3 regions of the Labrys monachus genome follow, and region 2 is predicted to be linked to each of the others. Evidence: riboswitches for the same ligand, from Rfam matches in the RefSeq annotation. Region 2 holds a riboswitch; each other region holds the start of a gene.
What was found. A riboswitch is a leader RNA that binds a small molecule or an ion and turns the genes downstream of it on or off. The one in region 2 is predicted to bind cobalamin.
Positions count from the first base shown of each region.

Region 1: another riboswitch for cobalamin. It lies ahead of J3R73_RS19160 (aromatic ring-hydroxylating oxygenase subunit alpha); the one in region 2 lies ahead of J3R73_RS11330 (DUF1636 family protein).
Region 3: another riboswitch for cobalamin. It lies ahead of J3R73_RS11895 (HoxN/HupN/NixA family nickel/cobalt transporter); the one in region 2 lies ahead of J3R73_RS11330 (DUF1636 family protein).

Region 1 covers NZ_JAUSVK010000001.1:4,195,221-4,200,231, reverse strand. Annotated here, with positions in the region: gene J3R73_RS19165 (FAD-binding oxidoreductase) at 37-1,116, opposite strand; gene J3R73_RS19160 (aromatic ring-hydroxylating oxygenase subunit alpha) at 1,124-2,368, opposite strand; cobalamin riboswitch at 2,491-2,695, opposite strand; gene J3R73_RS19155 (fumarate hydratase) at 2,920-4,560, shown strand; gene J3R73_RS19150 (porin) at 4,914-5,011, shown strand, end outside.
Region 2 covers NZ_JAUSVK010000001.1:2,510,298-2,515,308, forward strand. Annotated here, with positions in the region: gene J3R73_RS11315 (autotransporter domain-containing protein) at 1-1,613, opposite strand, end outside; gene cobO (cob(I)yrinic acid a,c-diamide adenosyltransferase) at 1,791-2,393, opposite strand; gene cobU (bifunctional adenosylcobinamide kinase/adenosylcobinamide-phosphate guanylyltransferase) at 2,390-2,896, opposite strand; cobalamin riboswitch at 3,055-3,247, shown strand; gene J3R73_RS11330 (DUF1636 family protein) at 3,427-3,825, shown strand; gene cobW (cobalamin biosynthesis protein CobW) at 3,822-4,862, shown strand; gene cobN (cobaltochelatase subunit CobN) at 4,862-5,011, shown strand, end outside.
Region 3 covers NZ_JAUSVK010000001.1:2,634,614-2,639,624, reverse strand. Annotated here, with positions in the region: gene J3R73_RS11910 (ABC transporter ATP-binding protein/permease) at 1-318, opposite strand, end outside; gene J3R73_RS11905 (cold-shock protein) at 565-774, opposite strand; gene J3R73_RS11900 (tetratricopeptide repeat protein) at 1,087-2,313, shown strand; cobalamin riboswitch at 2,380-2,578, shown strand; gene J3R73_RS11895 (HoxN/HupN/NixA family nickel/cobalt transporter) at 2,673-3,734, shown strand; gene J3R73_RS11890 (pyridoxal phosphate-dependent aminotransferase) at 3,769-4,938, opposite strand.

The DNA.
Region 1 (5,011 bases), 1.7 Mb from region 2:
CGCCGGTCTGCCGGCGCGGGCATCGTCGTCGGCCGGTCAGGCTTCGATCTCGACGCGCCCGAGCGGGCGGCTGCAGCAGGCGAGGATCAGCCCGGCGTCGATCTCCTCCTCGCGTATGCCGCCCTGATGCGCCATCGCCACGTCCCCCGAGAGGCGTTGCACCTTGCAGGTGCCGCACAGGCCCATGGTACAGCCGGTGGGTATGTTGAGCCCGGCGCTTCTGGCGAGCTGGAGGATGGTCTCCCCGCCGGTCGCCGGCACTTCGATGCCCGACTGCACGAAGGCGACGCTGCCCTGCGCCGCGCCGTCGGCCGGCTCGCCGCCGGCCGCGAGGGCGTCTGGTTCCGGCGGATGGAAGCTCTCCTCGTGATAGCGGCGCATGTCGCAGCCATTCGCCTCCAGCATGTCCTTCACCGCGGCCATGAAGGGGGCGGGGCCGCAGCAGAAGATCTCGCGCTCGCGGAAGTCCGGTGCGATCAGGCGCAGCGCCGGCGCATTGAGGCGCCCGCGGAACCCTGTCCAGGCCTCCCCCGGATCGCTCTCCTCGACGATCCAGGCCAGTCTGAGGTGCCGCATGCGTCCCGCCATCCGCTCGAGCTCGTGGCGGAAGATGATGTCGGACGGCCTTCTCGCGCAGTTGACGAAGGCGATGTCGACGGCGCTGCCGTGATCTTCGGCAAAGCGCGTCATCGACATCATCGGCGTGATGCCCGATCCCGCGGAGATGAAGAGATAGCGTTCCGCCGGGTGGCGGTGGAACGTGAACTGGCCCGCCGGCCCGTGTGCCTTGAGGCGCGTGCCCGGCTTGAGGTTCTCCAGCATCCAGCGCGTGCCGACGCTGGTGGCCTGGGCCTTGGCGGTGACGCTGATCGAGAGCGGGCGCGAGGGGCTGGACGACAGCGTGTAGGTGCGCAGCACCGGCCCTTCCGCCGTCGGCAGTTCCAGCGTGACGAACTGGCCGGGTTCGTAGCGGAACCAGCTGTCGTCGGGGGCACGGAAGGTGAAGGTCGCGACGTCGCGGCCTTCATGCATCACGGCGACGCATTCGAGCTGCCCGGCGCGGTCGCTCCATGGCCGGGCTTCGTCGAGATGCCTGTAGAGGGTCTGCGTGGCCATCTCCGCCTCAGGCCACGCTGCGCAGGGCCACGGGATCGCCGCCGAGCGAGCGCTCCATGACGTTGCAATACCATTCGACGAACTGCATCACGCCGCCTTCATGGTCGGGGGCATAGGGCCCCGGCTCATAGGCGGGGGAGAGGATGCCCAGCTGGTTTTCCTCGACGATGCGGCGATCCTGGTCGTTGGTTTCGGTCCACACATGGGTGAGCTCGTCGATCGTGTAGTCGACGCCTTCGACCGCGTCCTTGTGCACCAGCCATTTGGTGGTGACCTGCGTCTCCCTCGGGCCGATCGGCGTGACACGGAAGCTCACGGCGTGATCCCCCAGCACGTGGTTCCAGGTGCTGGGATAGTGGAAGAGCAGGAGGGTGCCGATATTGTCTTCCTCAACCGAGGCGCTGAGCGGCTTCTTCACCGCGGCCTTGCCGGACATGGTGTAGCTCACGGCGTTGCGGAGCAGCGGCATGCGCGCCGTCCGATATTGGCCGCTGTCGGAAATCCTGAACAGGCTCGGCAGGCCGGCTTCCTCGCAGCGGTCCCAATGGGCCGCGATCAGGGGATCGTCCTTGGCGCCCTGCACGCCGCTGACGGTGGGAGCCTCCGGGAAGGTGCGGCAGAGTTCGGGGTGATTGCCGGCGCAGTGGTAGCATTCGCGGTTGTTTTCCCACACGAGCTTCCAGTTGCCCTTTTCCACGATCGTGCTTTCGAAGGCGACCTTGGTGTCCTTCAGGCGATGCGGGGCGAGATAGGGCAGCGCCAGGGCGCGGAACGCCTCGAAATCGGGCGCCTCGGCTGCGAGGCAGATCCAGACATAGCCACCCACGCTTTCGCAATGGACCGGCTTCAGGCCGTATTGCGCGGCGTCGAAGCCCGCTCCCATGTCGCGGGCGAACAGCAGCCTGCCGTCGAGTTCGTAAGTCCATTGGTGGTAGGGGCATACGAGCTTGGCGACCGTGCCATGCGCCGCCGAGCACAGGCGCGAGCCGCGGTGGCGGCACGAATTGTGGAAGGCTCGAATCGAGCCGTCGCCCGACCGCAGCACGATGACGGGATAGTCGCCGATCTGCACGGTCAGGTAGCTGCCCGGCTTGGCCAGCTCGCAGTCATGGCCGACGAAGAGCCATTGCCGATACCAGATATGCTCGAGATCGAGGCGGAAATAGTCGTCGTCCGTATAGAATTTCCGGCTCAGGCTGAAGCCGGCGCGATGGCTCCGGAGCCGGCCCAGCATCTCGTGATGCGCATTCATGTCAAAGTCCCACGTGACCATCTTTGCTTTTGACGGCACGGCGGACGGCGAAAGCGGAACGCGAGCCTTTGCGCCCGGGGCGCTCTGCCGCACTTCCTCCTTCCGGATCGCCCACCGCGATCCATCGGCTTCGGTTCAAGGCTGGTTTCCGGACTCAGGAGCGGTCCCTCGACGTGGAGCGGCGCCTTCCCGGGTCCCTCGACCCAGTGGCCTTTGCCGCGTCCGAACTCCTCTACCGTTGCGGGGGCAGTGCCGGCTTGAAACCGGCTTCCCAATTCTCCGGTCCTCCTCCCAGGTCGGACCGGCACCTCGAACTGGCCGGAGATTACACCGCCCGGCGCTACCGGCTAGAGATGAACCGACCTATCATGGTGCTTTCAGGACATCGGGGGACGGGACCCGCGCCTTCCCCGCGGGCGCGGCCGGCGCGGAAATGCCCGCGCCCGAGGCCGATGCTCCTATAGGCAGGGAGGCCGATAGCGATTACATCATGGCGCGATGGGCAGTTTGGAACCGCCCTGATGTCGATGACCTGCCGGAGCCTTTCCCTCATGCCCGCCGATTCCCTTTCCGCCTCCGCCTATCCGCATGTGCCGCTGTTTCCGCTGGGGCCGGACGAGACGCCCTATCGCAAGCTGACGGGGGAGGGGGTGAAGGTGGAGACCGTCGGCGGGCGGGAGATCCTTTCCGTCGACGGCGAGGCGATGCGGCTGCTGGCCGAGCAGGCCTTCGCCGACATCAACCATCTCCTGCGCCCGGGCCACCTGCAGCAGCTGCGCAACATCCTCGAGGATGCGGAAGCCACCGACAACGACCGCTTCGTCGCCTATGATCTCCTCAAGAACGCCAACATCGCCGCCGGCGGCGTGCTGCCGATGTGCCAGGACACCGGCACGGCGATCGTGATGGGCAAGAAGGGCCGCAGGGTCTGGACCGAGGGCGAGGACGAAGGCGCCATCGCCCAGGGCATCCGCGACGCTTACGAGAAGAAGAACCTGCGCTATTCCCAGCTCGCGCCGCTCTCGATGTTCGAGGAGAAGAACACCAAGACCAACCTGCCGGCGCAGATCGACATCTCGGCGGAAGGGGAGGACGCCTACAAGTTCCTGTTCGTCGCCAAGGGCGGCGGCTCGGCCAACAAGACCTTCCTCTACCAGGCGACGCCGTCGATCCTGTCGAAGGACCGGCTGATCGCCTTCCTGAAGGAGAAGATCCTCACGCTGGGAACCGCGGCCTGTCCGCCCTACCACCTCGCGGTGGTGATCGGCGGAACCTCGGCGGAACTGACGCTGAAGGCGGTGAAGCTCGCCTCGGCCCGCTATCTCGACACGCTGCCGACGCAGGGCTCCGAGAGCGGCCACGCCTTCCGCGACCTGGAGATGGAGCGCGAGGTGCACAAGCTCACCCAGTCGCTCGGCGTCGGCGCCCAGTTCGGCGGCAAGTATTTCTGCCACGACGTCCGGGTGATCCGGCTGCCGCGCCACGGCGCCAGCCTGCCGATCGGGCTTGGCGTGTCCTGCTCCGCCGACAGGCAGGCCCTCGGCAAGATCACCCGCGAGGGCGTCTTCCTCGAGGAATTGGAGCACAATCCCGCCCGTTTCCTGCCCGAGATCGACGAGAGCCGGCTCGGCGGACCGGTGGTGCGCATCGACCTCAACCAGCCGATGCCGCAGATCCTCGAATCGCTGTCGCGCCACCCGATCAAGACCCGGGTGTCCCTCACCGGTCCGGTGATCGTGGCGCGCGACCTCGCCCACGCCAAGCTGCGCGAGCGGCTCGAAGCGGGCGGGGGGCTGCCCGACTACATGAAGAATCATCCGGTCTATTATGCCGGCCCGGCCAAGACCCCGGCCGGCTACGCCTCGGGCTCGTTCGGGCCGACCACCGCTGGGCGCATGGACGGCTATGTCGATGCCTTCCAGGCCGCCGGCGGCTCGATGATCATGCTCGCCAAGGGCAACCGCTCGGCCCAGGTCCGCGAGGCCTGCGCCAAGCATGGCGGTTTCTATCTCGGTTCGATCGGCGGGCCTGCCGCGCGCCTCGCGCAGGACTGCATCCGAAAGGTCGAGGTCCTCGAATATCCCGAGCTCGGCATGGAGGCGGTGTGGCGCATCGAGGTCGAGGATTTCCCCGCCTTCATCGTCATCGATGACAAGGGCAACGACTTCTTCAAGGAACTCAATCTGGGCTAAGAGCGGCCTCGTAGCCCGCTGCGGTGCCCCGCCGGCACCGCCCTTCGGCCGGAACGCCACCCCCCGCGCGAGTCCCGAAGCGGACCCGCCGCAGCCTGTCGCGGCGGGCCATCGGCCGCATGTGCTAAATTTATCACAGTCATGGACAAAGGCCGATTGTGTCGGAAGCATGACACAGCTTGCCATTGTTATTCGACCCCGTCTGTCCGAGACCAATCGTACTGCAACGCAGCACCGATTTGGGCGGCAACAGATTGCCCCATCCTCGCTGTTGCGGTGAAGGAACATAGACTTATTCTTGGCGGTATCATCGCCAGATCGAGTTGTATGTTTAACGTTATTAGGGGGTCTTGATGACAATCAAATCTATTCTTCTGGGCTTTGCCGCAGGTCTGGTGTCCTTGGGCGCCGCGTCGGCTGCCGACCTGCCGATGGCCAAGTCCGAAGCCGT
Region 2 (5,011 bases):
CCGCCGCCGCCACCCCCGGCGGCGCCCCCGCTCTGCATACCGCTCTTCGTCGCCATGCCGCCGTCGAGCCCGTCGGGATGGTCGGCGGTGCCGCCGGCACCGCCGGTCCCCGGCAACTGCCCCGAACAGCTGGAACCACACACACCGCCCGTTCCGCCGGCACCGCCGCCGGCGCCGCCGCCGGCGCCGCCGAAATAGCCCGAGGCCCCGTCATGGCCGTTCTCGCCCTCATACCCGCTTCCGCCCGCGGCGCCGGGGACGAAGCGGACGGGAGGCGGGACCTTTGTTGCTCGCCCACCTCCGGCGCCGCCATCCGCATGGGCCGGTGAAGCCATGGTGAGCAGGCCTGCCGCCACGCCGGCGAGCAGCGTGCCGGCCAGCAGGCGTGCCGCATGGCGCCGGAGGGCGCCGATTCCGGCCGGGTGGGGCATGGCCGCGGCCAGCCCCTGCGGGCGCGGGTGCCGTCGCCGGATCGCGGGACCGCGCCCCGGCGCGCCGAGCGCGTGATCGTCGATCACGCCGGCATAGGCCTGTGCGACCTGCTCGGGCTGGCACGTCGCGGCGAGCGGCCAAGGCGGGCTCTCGCGCCCGCTCCGTGCCGCCAGGAAGTCGAGCGCCGCCGCGATCGAGGGGGAAGCCGGGTCGAGGAAGCAGGCCTGCCCTGTGAACAGCTCGCGATGGACCGGCAGATCGGAAAGCAGGAGGGGCGTGCCGTGGCTCGCCGCCTCCGCCGCCGACAGGTTGAACCCCTCGAAGCGCGACAGGGTGACGAAGGCCCGCGCCCGGCGATGAAGCCGCTCCAGCCGGCGCCGCTCGACATAGCCGAGATGGCGCACGCGCCCTCGTATGCTCGCCGGCAGCGCGGCGAGATGGCGGTCGAACTTTTCGCCGCCCTGGCCGGTGACCACCAGCTCCAGAGCGGGATCGTGGCCGGCGAGCGCGGCGAAGAAGGACAGCAGGCCGGCGAAATTCTTGTGCGGGTGATAATGAATCGGCGCGAGCAGGAAGGGCGCGCGTTCGCCGCCGGCCGGCCCGGCCGAAGCCGCCATGTCGACGGGGTTGACGTCGACGGGGTTGTAGATCACCCGGTGACGGCGCGGCGTGCCGATCTTGTCCAGGAACTGCCGGCGCGCCGCCTCGCTGATGAAGACCACCTCATCCGCATTGTCGCGGGTTTCCGCGAAGGTGCGGTACAGCGCATCGACCCTCTCGGCCGAGAACAGCTCGGGCAGATAGGCGAACTGCACGTCGTGCAGCACATTGACCACGCGCGGGCCGCCGGCGCGTGCCCGGCCGGGAACCGGTGACTGGAAGTTGGGGAAAAAGAACACCGAATCCGGATCGGCCGCGGCGATGCGCTCCGCCACCAGCCGCTCGCGGTGGAGATAGGGCATCTCCGCCCCGGGAAGCCCGAGCGCCGGCGCCCTCGCGCGCGCCGAGACGAGCCTGTCGCCATAGCGCCGCTTCAACTGGCGGAAAAGCGTCCGCGAGAATTCGACCACCCCGCCAATGGCGGGATAATCCTCAACGATATCAAAATAATAGATTGTCCTGCCGGAGGATCGCCCCAAACCCTCGCCGGCGCGGAACGCCCCCGTCCCAGCCCCTGTCACCACTCGCTCCCCGATCTGCCCCTCTACGATCGTGAGATATTAGTGGCATGGACATACCGTCGGTTGCAATGCCGCCGCTAAGAAAGGACCGCCGGAAGGCTTGGGTCGATTGGGTAAAGCTCCCATTTCCACAGGGGAAAGGACCCTGCAGCGGCCCGCCCCTAAGCAGGATTCCGCTTAGAATTCGATGCCTTCCTGCGCCTTCACGCCGGCGGCGAAGTGGTGCTTGACCAGCGTCATCTCGGTGACGAGGTCGGCGGCCTCGATCATCTCCGGCTTGGCGTTGCGGCCGGTGACGACGACATGCAGGTCCGGCCGGCGCCGCTTCAGGGCCTCGACGACGGCGCCGAGGTCGAGATAGTCGTAGCGCAGGGCGATGTTGAGTTCGTCGAGCACGAGCAGGCGGATGCCGGGATCGGCCATCATCCCGAGCGCCGCCTGCCAGGCCCGTTCGGCGGCGGCGACGTCGCGGGCGCGGTCCTGCGTTTCCCAGGTGAAGCCCTCGCCCATACTCTTCCAGGTCACGAGGTCGGCGAAGCGCTCCAGCGCCGCGCGCTCGCCTGTCGACCACGCACCCTTGATGAACTGCACCACGCCCACCCGCCAGCCATGGCCGAGCGCGCGCATGATCAGTCCGAAGGCGGCGGTCGACTTGCCCTTGCCGGGGCCCGTATTGACGATCAGCAGGCCCTTCTCGATGGTCTTGGAGGCGACCTCGGCGTCCTGCACCGCCTTGCGCTTTTCCATCTTCGCCTTGTGGCGCGCCGCTTCGTCCGTCATTTCACCACCATCGGCAAGCCTGCCACCATGAAGATCACCCGATCCGCCAGCCGGGCGACGCGCTGGTTGAGCCGGCCCTGATCGTCGCGGAAGGCGCGGGCGAGGGCATTGTCGGGCACGATCGACAGGCCGACCTCGTTCGACACCATGACGACCGGCCCGGACGCGGCGGCGATCGCGGCCTCCAGCCGGTCGAAGGCCGGTGCCAGGGGATGCTCGCCCAGCATCAGGTTGGTGAGCCAGAGCGTCAGGCAGTCGACGAGGACCGGACCCGCCGCCGCCGCCAGCGCGCCGGGCAGGCCGAGCGGGGCTTCGCTGGTCTGCCAGCGCGCATCGCGGCGGGAGCGATGCTCGGCGATGCGGGCCCGCATCTCGTCGTCGAAGGCCTGGGCGGTGGCGATATAGCACCACGGCGCAGGCTCGGCCGCGACGAGTTCCTCGGCGTACCGGCTCTTGCCGGAACGCGCGCCGCCGAGCACGAAGGTGAGGCGAGGAGCGATCATGCTCCGTACTTGCAGGCTGCGCGCCGGGAAGGCAAGCGCCGCGTCGGTCAGGGGCGGCCGCTCGTTCGGCGAAGGTTCTTCGGACAGGCCTCCCCGCTCGCCGCCCCTTGTCGGCTGTTTTCGTGGAGGGGCCGATTGACAAGCTTTCAAGCAAGGTCCTTTAGTCGGCTTCGGACGGTCTCTCGTCGAGAGATCAAAGGGAATGCGGTGCGGGGCTTCGGCCCCCATGCCGCGGCTGCCCCCGCAACTGTAAGCGGCGAGCGCTCCGCCACTGGGCCACTGGGAAACCGGGAAGGCGGCGGAACGCGATGAACCGCGAGCCAGGAGACCTGCCGTCCACGGGAACCGGCCGCCTCGATGCAGGCGGCCTGCTCCTCCTTCGTTTTGCCCGCCCGCAGGATCGGTGCGGGGCAAAGGCCGGTCCGGGCGGGGCGCTCCGGGATGCCGGTTCCGCTTTCGGCGGTCGCCGGCCTGTCCGACGACCGCTTGCGCCCTGCCAGTTCCGCCGCGGCGGAGGACGAAAGGGCCGAATGCGCGCAGATCCATCCCAGGCCGAGCCTCATGACGTGCTGATCCATGTCTGCGTCACCTGCCGGCGTGCGGACGACGATGCCGATGCGCCGCGCCCCGGCGCGCGCCTGCACCGGGCGCTGGCGGACGCGCTGCCGGCCGGCATGGCCCTGCGGCCGGTCGAGTGCCTCGGCAATTGCCGCCGCTCCTGCACCGTCGCCGTCTCGGCGCCGGGCTGCTGGACCTATGTCTTCGGCGATCTCGTCGCCGAAAGCGGCACGGAGGTCCTCGCCGCCGCGGCGCTGCTCGCCGGTTCCACCGACGGGCTGATGCCCTGGCGCGGCCGTCCCGAACCGTTCAAGCGCGGCATGATCGCGCGCATACCGCCTCTCCTCGATCACAAGGAAGCCGCCGAATGAGCCTCGCCAGCAACAGCAAGGTGCCCTGCACCATCGTCACCGGCTTCCTCGGGGCCGGCAAGACCACCCTGATCCGCAACCTGCTGGCGACGGCCGGCGGCCGCCGCCTGGCGCTGATCGTCAACGAGTTCGGCGATGTCGGCGTCGACGGCGACATCCTCAGGTCCTGCGGCATCGACAGCTGCCCCGAGGACGCCATCGTCGAGCTCGCCAATGGCTGCATCTGCTGCACGGTGGCGGACGATTTCGTGCCGGCGCTCGAAATGCTGCTGGCGCGGCCGAACGCGCCCGAGCACATCGTCATCGAGACCTCCGGCCTCGCGCTGCCCAAGCCGCTGGTCAAGGCGTTCAACTGGCCGGCGATCCGCTCGCGCGTCACCGTCGACGGCGTCATCGCGGTGGTCGACGGTGCCGCGGTCGCGGCGGGCCGCTTCGCCGACGATCCGGAAGAGTTGAAGCGCCAGGCCGAGGCGGACGGCGCCCTCGACCACGACAATCCCCTGGAGGAGGTCTACGAGGACCAGCTCCTCTGCGCCGACCTCGTCGTGCTCAACAAGGCCGACCTGCTCGGCGAGAGCGAGCTGGCGGGCGTGGAGAGGGACATCGAGAGGACGGTGCCGAGGGCGGTCAAGGTCGTGCGCACCTCGGAAGGGCGCATCGATGCCGCCGTTCTGCTCGGGCTCGGCGCCGCGGCCGAGGACGATCTCGCCGCTCGGCCCTCGCATCACGATGCCGAGGAGGAGCACGACCACGACGATTTCGACACTTTCGTCGTCGACCTGCCGGCCATCCTCGAAGCCGACGCGCTGATCTCGAAGCTGCGCAAGGCCGCCGAAGACCACGACATCCTGCGCATCAAGGGCTTCGTCGCCATCGAGGGCAAGCCGATGCGCCTGCTGGTGCAGGGGGTCGGCGCCCGCTTCTCGCAGCATTTCGACCGGGCCTGGGCGGTAGGCGAGGCGCGCTCCAGCCGCCTCGTCGTCATCGGCGAGAAGGGGCTCGACCAGGACGGCATCCGCAAGGCGCTGAACGGCTGATGCATCTCCTGCCGGCGGATACGCGCTCGCTCGATGCCGGCGAGGCGGCGGTGGACCTGGGCCAGGCGCCCGGTGCGATCGTGTTCGCCTCGCTGAGCGACAGCGATCTCGCTTTGGCGGCCGCTTCCGGGCTCGACGGCCTGCGCATC
Region 3 (5,011 bases), 120 kb from region 2:
TATGTAGCAGATGATGTAGTTGATCAGCGCCAGCAGGGCGGCCACGATGGCGGCCTGCGGTGGCGGCAGGAAGGCTTCCATGGCAGGTGGCGTCAGTCCGGCCTCATGGGCGGCCGTTACCACGCCCAGCAGCAGAAACGAGACCGCGAACAGACCGATCAGGAACCGGATGACCGTCGGAATCCTTGCGGACGCGAAGAGGACGGCCGCCAGGATCAACGCGGCGACGGGCAAGTAGAACGGCACCGGCCCCATCGCTGCTCCTGCAGCAAAACCAAGGGTGGCGAGGCCGACGAGGCCCGCGAGAATTCGGATCATGAAGCGGCCTTTCGAGAAGGGCAGTGCAGCAAGCGGCGATCCCGCCACTTGCCTTCAACCTTGTGGAGAATGGATTAACACAACCCTGTCACGCCGGTTTCATGGCGGCAAATGAGCAAATTGTAAGCTTCTTCAGCTTTTCGTGAAAGGAATCCGGGCGGGAAGGACAGGCTGATCCGGCCCGCCCTCGGCCATTAAAAAAGGCGCGCCGGAGCGCGCCCTGAGGCGGATAGCGATATCGCAAGCCTAGACAGGCTTGAGATTGCCGGCGGCGGCCTTGCCCGTCTTGCGATCCGTGAGGATCTCGTAGCCGATCTTCTGCCCTTCACGCAATTCCGGCATGCCGGCGCGTTCCACTGCGGTGATATGCACGAACACGTCGCGGCCACCGTCGTCCGGCTGAATGAAGCCGTAGCCCTTCTGGGTATTGAACCACTTCACGGTTCCCGTGCTCATAGGTAGTCCTTTACTTCGTTCCAAAGCATGGACGACCCACGGCGTGCCGTGTTCGCCCGGTTCTGCGAAATTTGGAGAGGGTGTCCTGAACGAGCGCCCCGCAAAGCAAAGGCGAACCGGCCCAGTCTTCCGGCCAAATCGACCCAAAATCGATACCACAAATTCGTCTGCCCTCACAAGAGCTTGCGAAATCACAGTTTTGCCGTGCATCCATCGTCAATCCGCCATTCCTTGCGGCTCCCGCTTGCTCTATGGATGCGAGCGCCGACCGCCGTGTCGCCGCCTCCCCGATATGCCTGACCCGGATTCGGAATGATCGTTTTTCGTCGTTTTTCCATCCTTTTGACGGCGCTGGCGCTCGCCTCGCCCGCCTTTGCCGACACGGCCGACAAGGACTGCTCGCGAGGGGCGGCGGAGCAGCGCATCCCCGCCTGCACCCAGCTTCTGGACAGGCCGCTTTCCAAATCCACCAAAGCGATCGTGCTCTACCGTCGCGGGCTCGCCTATGCCGACAAGGGCGATGACGGCCATGCGGTCGAGGATTACACCGCCGCCCTGCAATTGCGCCCGCGCGACATGGCCACCCTGACCGCCCGGGCCGACGCCTATCTGCGCCTCGGCCGCGACCAGGCGGCGCTCGACGATTACGCCAGCGCCATCGCCTCCAACCGACACGCATCGCTCGCTTTGGTCAATCGCGGCTTCGCTTTGATCCAGCTCAACCGCAACGAGGAAGCCACCAAGGATTTCGACGCAGCGCTCGCCCTCGATCCCCGCGACCAGGAGGCCTATAAGGGCCGGGGTGACGCCGAGCGGGCGCTCGAGGACCATATCGCCGCGGTCGAGGACTACACCCAGGCCATCCGCGTCGACAAGACCTACAAGAACGCCTTCTACGGCCGCGCCCGCTCGCTGATCGAGATGAAGGACTATGTGCGAGCCCAGGAAGACCTGCAGGCCGCGATCGATCTCGATCCCGAATTCGACTCCGCCTATTTCAGCCGCGGCTATGTGCGCTGGCAGCTCGGCGACACCGAGGGCGCGCTGTCGGACTATTCGAGGGCGCTGGCGCTGGAGACGGACTTCCCGGCCGCCCGGCTGGAGCGGGGACAGCTCTACGCCGCGCTCCATCGCTATGACGAGGCCATGGCCGATTACGACGAGGCCATCCGCGAACTGCCCGATCTCGCGCAGGCCTATGTCTCCCGCGGCATCGCCTGGCGCGAGCTCGGCGATTACGACAGTTCGCTCGACGACATGAACAAAGCCTTGTCGCTGCCGGCCAGCAAGGCCGATACGCTGGTGGAGCGGGCCAAGACCCATCTTGCCGCCGACCAGTACGACCTCGCCTTGGCGGACGCCGATGCGGCCATCGCCGCCCAGGACACCGTCCCCGACTATTACGCCCTGCGCGCCAAGGTGCAGGAGCGGCGCGGCCAGCGTGATGCTGCGATCGGCGACTTCCGGAAGGCCCTCGAGCTCGATCCCGCGAGCAAAGTGGCCAAGGCCGGCCTCTACCGCCTCGGCTCGACGCCATAGGCCTGGCGGCCGAGGCCTCCGCCCGGGCTTTGTCGCAGGCCAGTCTTGACGGCGACGGGCGGGCACGGCTAGCTGTCCCCTGATGGTTCCCTCCGGGGATCAAAAGGGAACGCGGTGCGGGCAGTGGCCCAAGGCCGCGGCTGCCCCCGCAACTGTCAGCGACGAGCCGCCTCCACATCGCCACTGGGACCCGCATGGACCTGGGAAGGCCGGAGAACGGCGCCGACCCGCGAGCCAGGAAACCTGCCATCGCCGGACGTCAAAGCAGGAACATCGGGCGGGGTGTCCCGATGTATCGGTCCCCCTCGGGGCAAGCCGGTCGCTGCAATGACATGAGACGTCAAAAGCAGAAATCCTCCATGCCAATCCCGATTCGACGCTTCTTCACCGAAAGCACGCCCGATTTCAAAGGGCGGCTCATCGCCATCTATGTCGTGCTCGCCATCCTCAATCTCGGGGGCTGGCTGTGGGCGCTCATGGCCTTCCACGGCAACCCGGCGCTGCTCGGCATCGCGCTCGTGGTCTACGGGCTCGGCCTGCGCCACGCGGTCGATGCCGACCATATCGCCGCCATCGACAACGTCACGCGCAAGCTGATGCAGGAGCGGCGGCGGCCCGTCGCCGTCGGCTTCTTCTTCGCCATCGGCCATTCGCTCGTCATCGTCATCGTCGCGGCCGCCGTCGCCGGGGCGGCGACCCTGCTCGGCGGCTTCCGGAGCCTGCAGGACATCGGCGGCACGATCAGCACCGGCGTCTCCGCCCTGTTCCTGTTCGTGATCGCGGCCATGAACATCATGATCTTCCTGTCGATCTACAGGAGCTACCGCCATGTGCGCATCGGCGGCGCCTATGTCGAGGAGGATCTCGACATCCTGCTCAACAATCGCGGCTTCCTCGCCCGCATCTTCCGGCCGGTGTTCCGGCTCGTCTCCAGGAGCTGGCACATGCTGCCGGTCGGCTTCCTGTTCGGCCTCGGCTTCGACACGGCGACCGAGGTCGCGACCTTCGGCGTCACCGCGACCCAGGCCGCCAAGGGCGTGCCGTTCGAGGCGATCATGGTGTTCCCGGTGCTGTTCGCGGCCGGCATGTCGCTGGTCGACACCACGGACGGCGTGATGATGCTCGGCGCCTATGACTGGGCCTTCGTCAAGCCGATGCGCAAGCTCTACTACAACATGACGATCACGCTGGTCTCCGTCGTCGTCGCCGTGCTGATCGGCGGCATCGAGACGCTGGGGCTGATCGGCGACCGATTCGCCCTGACCGGCGCGTTCTGGGACTTCATCGCCGCGCTGAACGACAATTTCAACAATCTCGGCTTCGCCATCATCGCCATCTTCATCGCCGCCTGGGTGATCTCCTATATCGTCTACAAGGCCAAGCGGCTGGACGATTTCGACATGAACACCACGCGGGCCTGAGGCCGCCGGGTCCGACGCCGGCGCGGCGTCGGCGTCAGATCCGGCCGAGCCAGTCCACCAGCCGCTGCGTCGCGACCTGCAGCTGCTCGGGGCTGCGCAGGAAGCACAGGCGCATGAAGCCTTCGCCACCGGGGCCGAACGCCGTGCCGGGGGCGAGGCCGACATTGGCGTCATCGACGATCTCCAGGCCGAGGCGGCGCACATCCGGCCGGCCCTCGACGGTGAAGAACAGGTAGAAGGCGCCGTTCACCGGCGCGAACCGGACCTTGCCGGTGGCGCCCAGCCCGTCGACGACGATGTCGCGCCCCTGGCGCGCCCGGGCGATCTGGTGCTGCACGAAGCTCTCGCCCCGGTCGAGTGCGGCGATGCCGGCGCGCTGCATGAAGGCCGCGACGCCCGAGGTCGAATATTGCACGAGGTTCTCGATGGTCTGCCCGAGTTCGGGCGGCGCCTCGATCCAGCCCATGCGCCAGCCGGTCATGGACCAGTTCTTGGAGAAGGTATCGGTGAAGAAGATGCGGTCTTCGGGCGTGCGGATGTCGCGGAAGGACGGCGCCCGGCCGCCGGCATAATGGAAGCGGGTGTAGATCTCGTCCGCGAAGATCCACAGGCCGTGGCGGCGGGCGAGATCGAGCACGAAGGCGAGATCGTCCGGCGTGGCCACCCACCCTGTGGGGTTGGAAGGGGAATTGATGAAGATGCCCCTGGTGCGGGGCGTCACCGCATCGGCGATGCGCTGGCGGTCGAGCTGCCAGCCCGCATCCGTGTAGATCTGCGGCACCATCACCGGCGTCGCGCCGGCGACGCCGATGGCGGCCGGGAAATTCGGCCAGACCGGGCTCGGCACGATCACCTCGTCGCCTTTGCCGGCGACCATGCGCACACAGGTCTGCAGCGCATGCATCCCCGATTGCGTGACGAAGAAGCGACCCGGCTCGAACGGTTTGCCGAACAGATTGGTGTGATAGCGGGCGAGCGCCTCGCGGAGGTCCGGAATGCCGCGCTGCCAGGTGTAGAAGGTTTCGCCGGCGGCGAGGGAACGCGTCGCGGCCTCGGTTATGAAGGCCGGCGTCGGCACGTCGCCCTCCCCCGCCCAGAGCGGGATCATGCCCTCGCGCGTGCGCCCGTAATTCATCACCTCGACGATGCCGCTTTCCGGCGCGCCGAGCGCCTCCGGACGAAGGCCGTCGAGAAAGGACGGCATTGCGGGCGGGATCTTCTCGGCAGCGGCGGCGGTCACGGCATCGTTCCTTGCGGGATTTCGGCCTACACGGCCG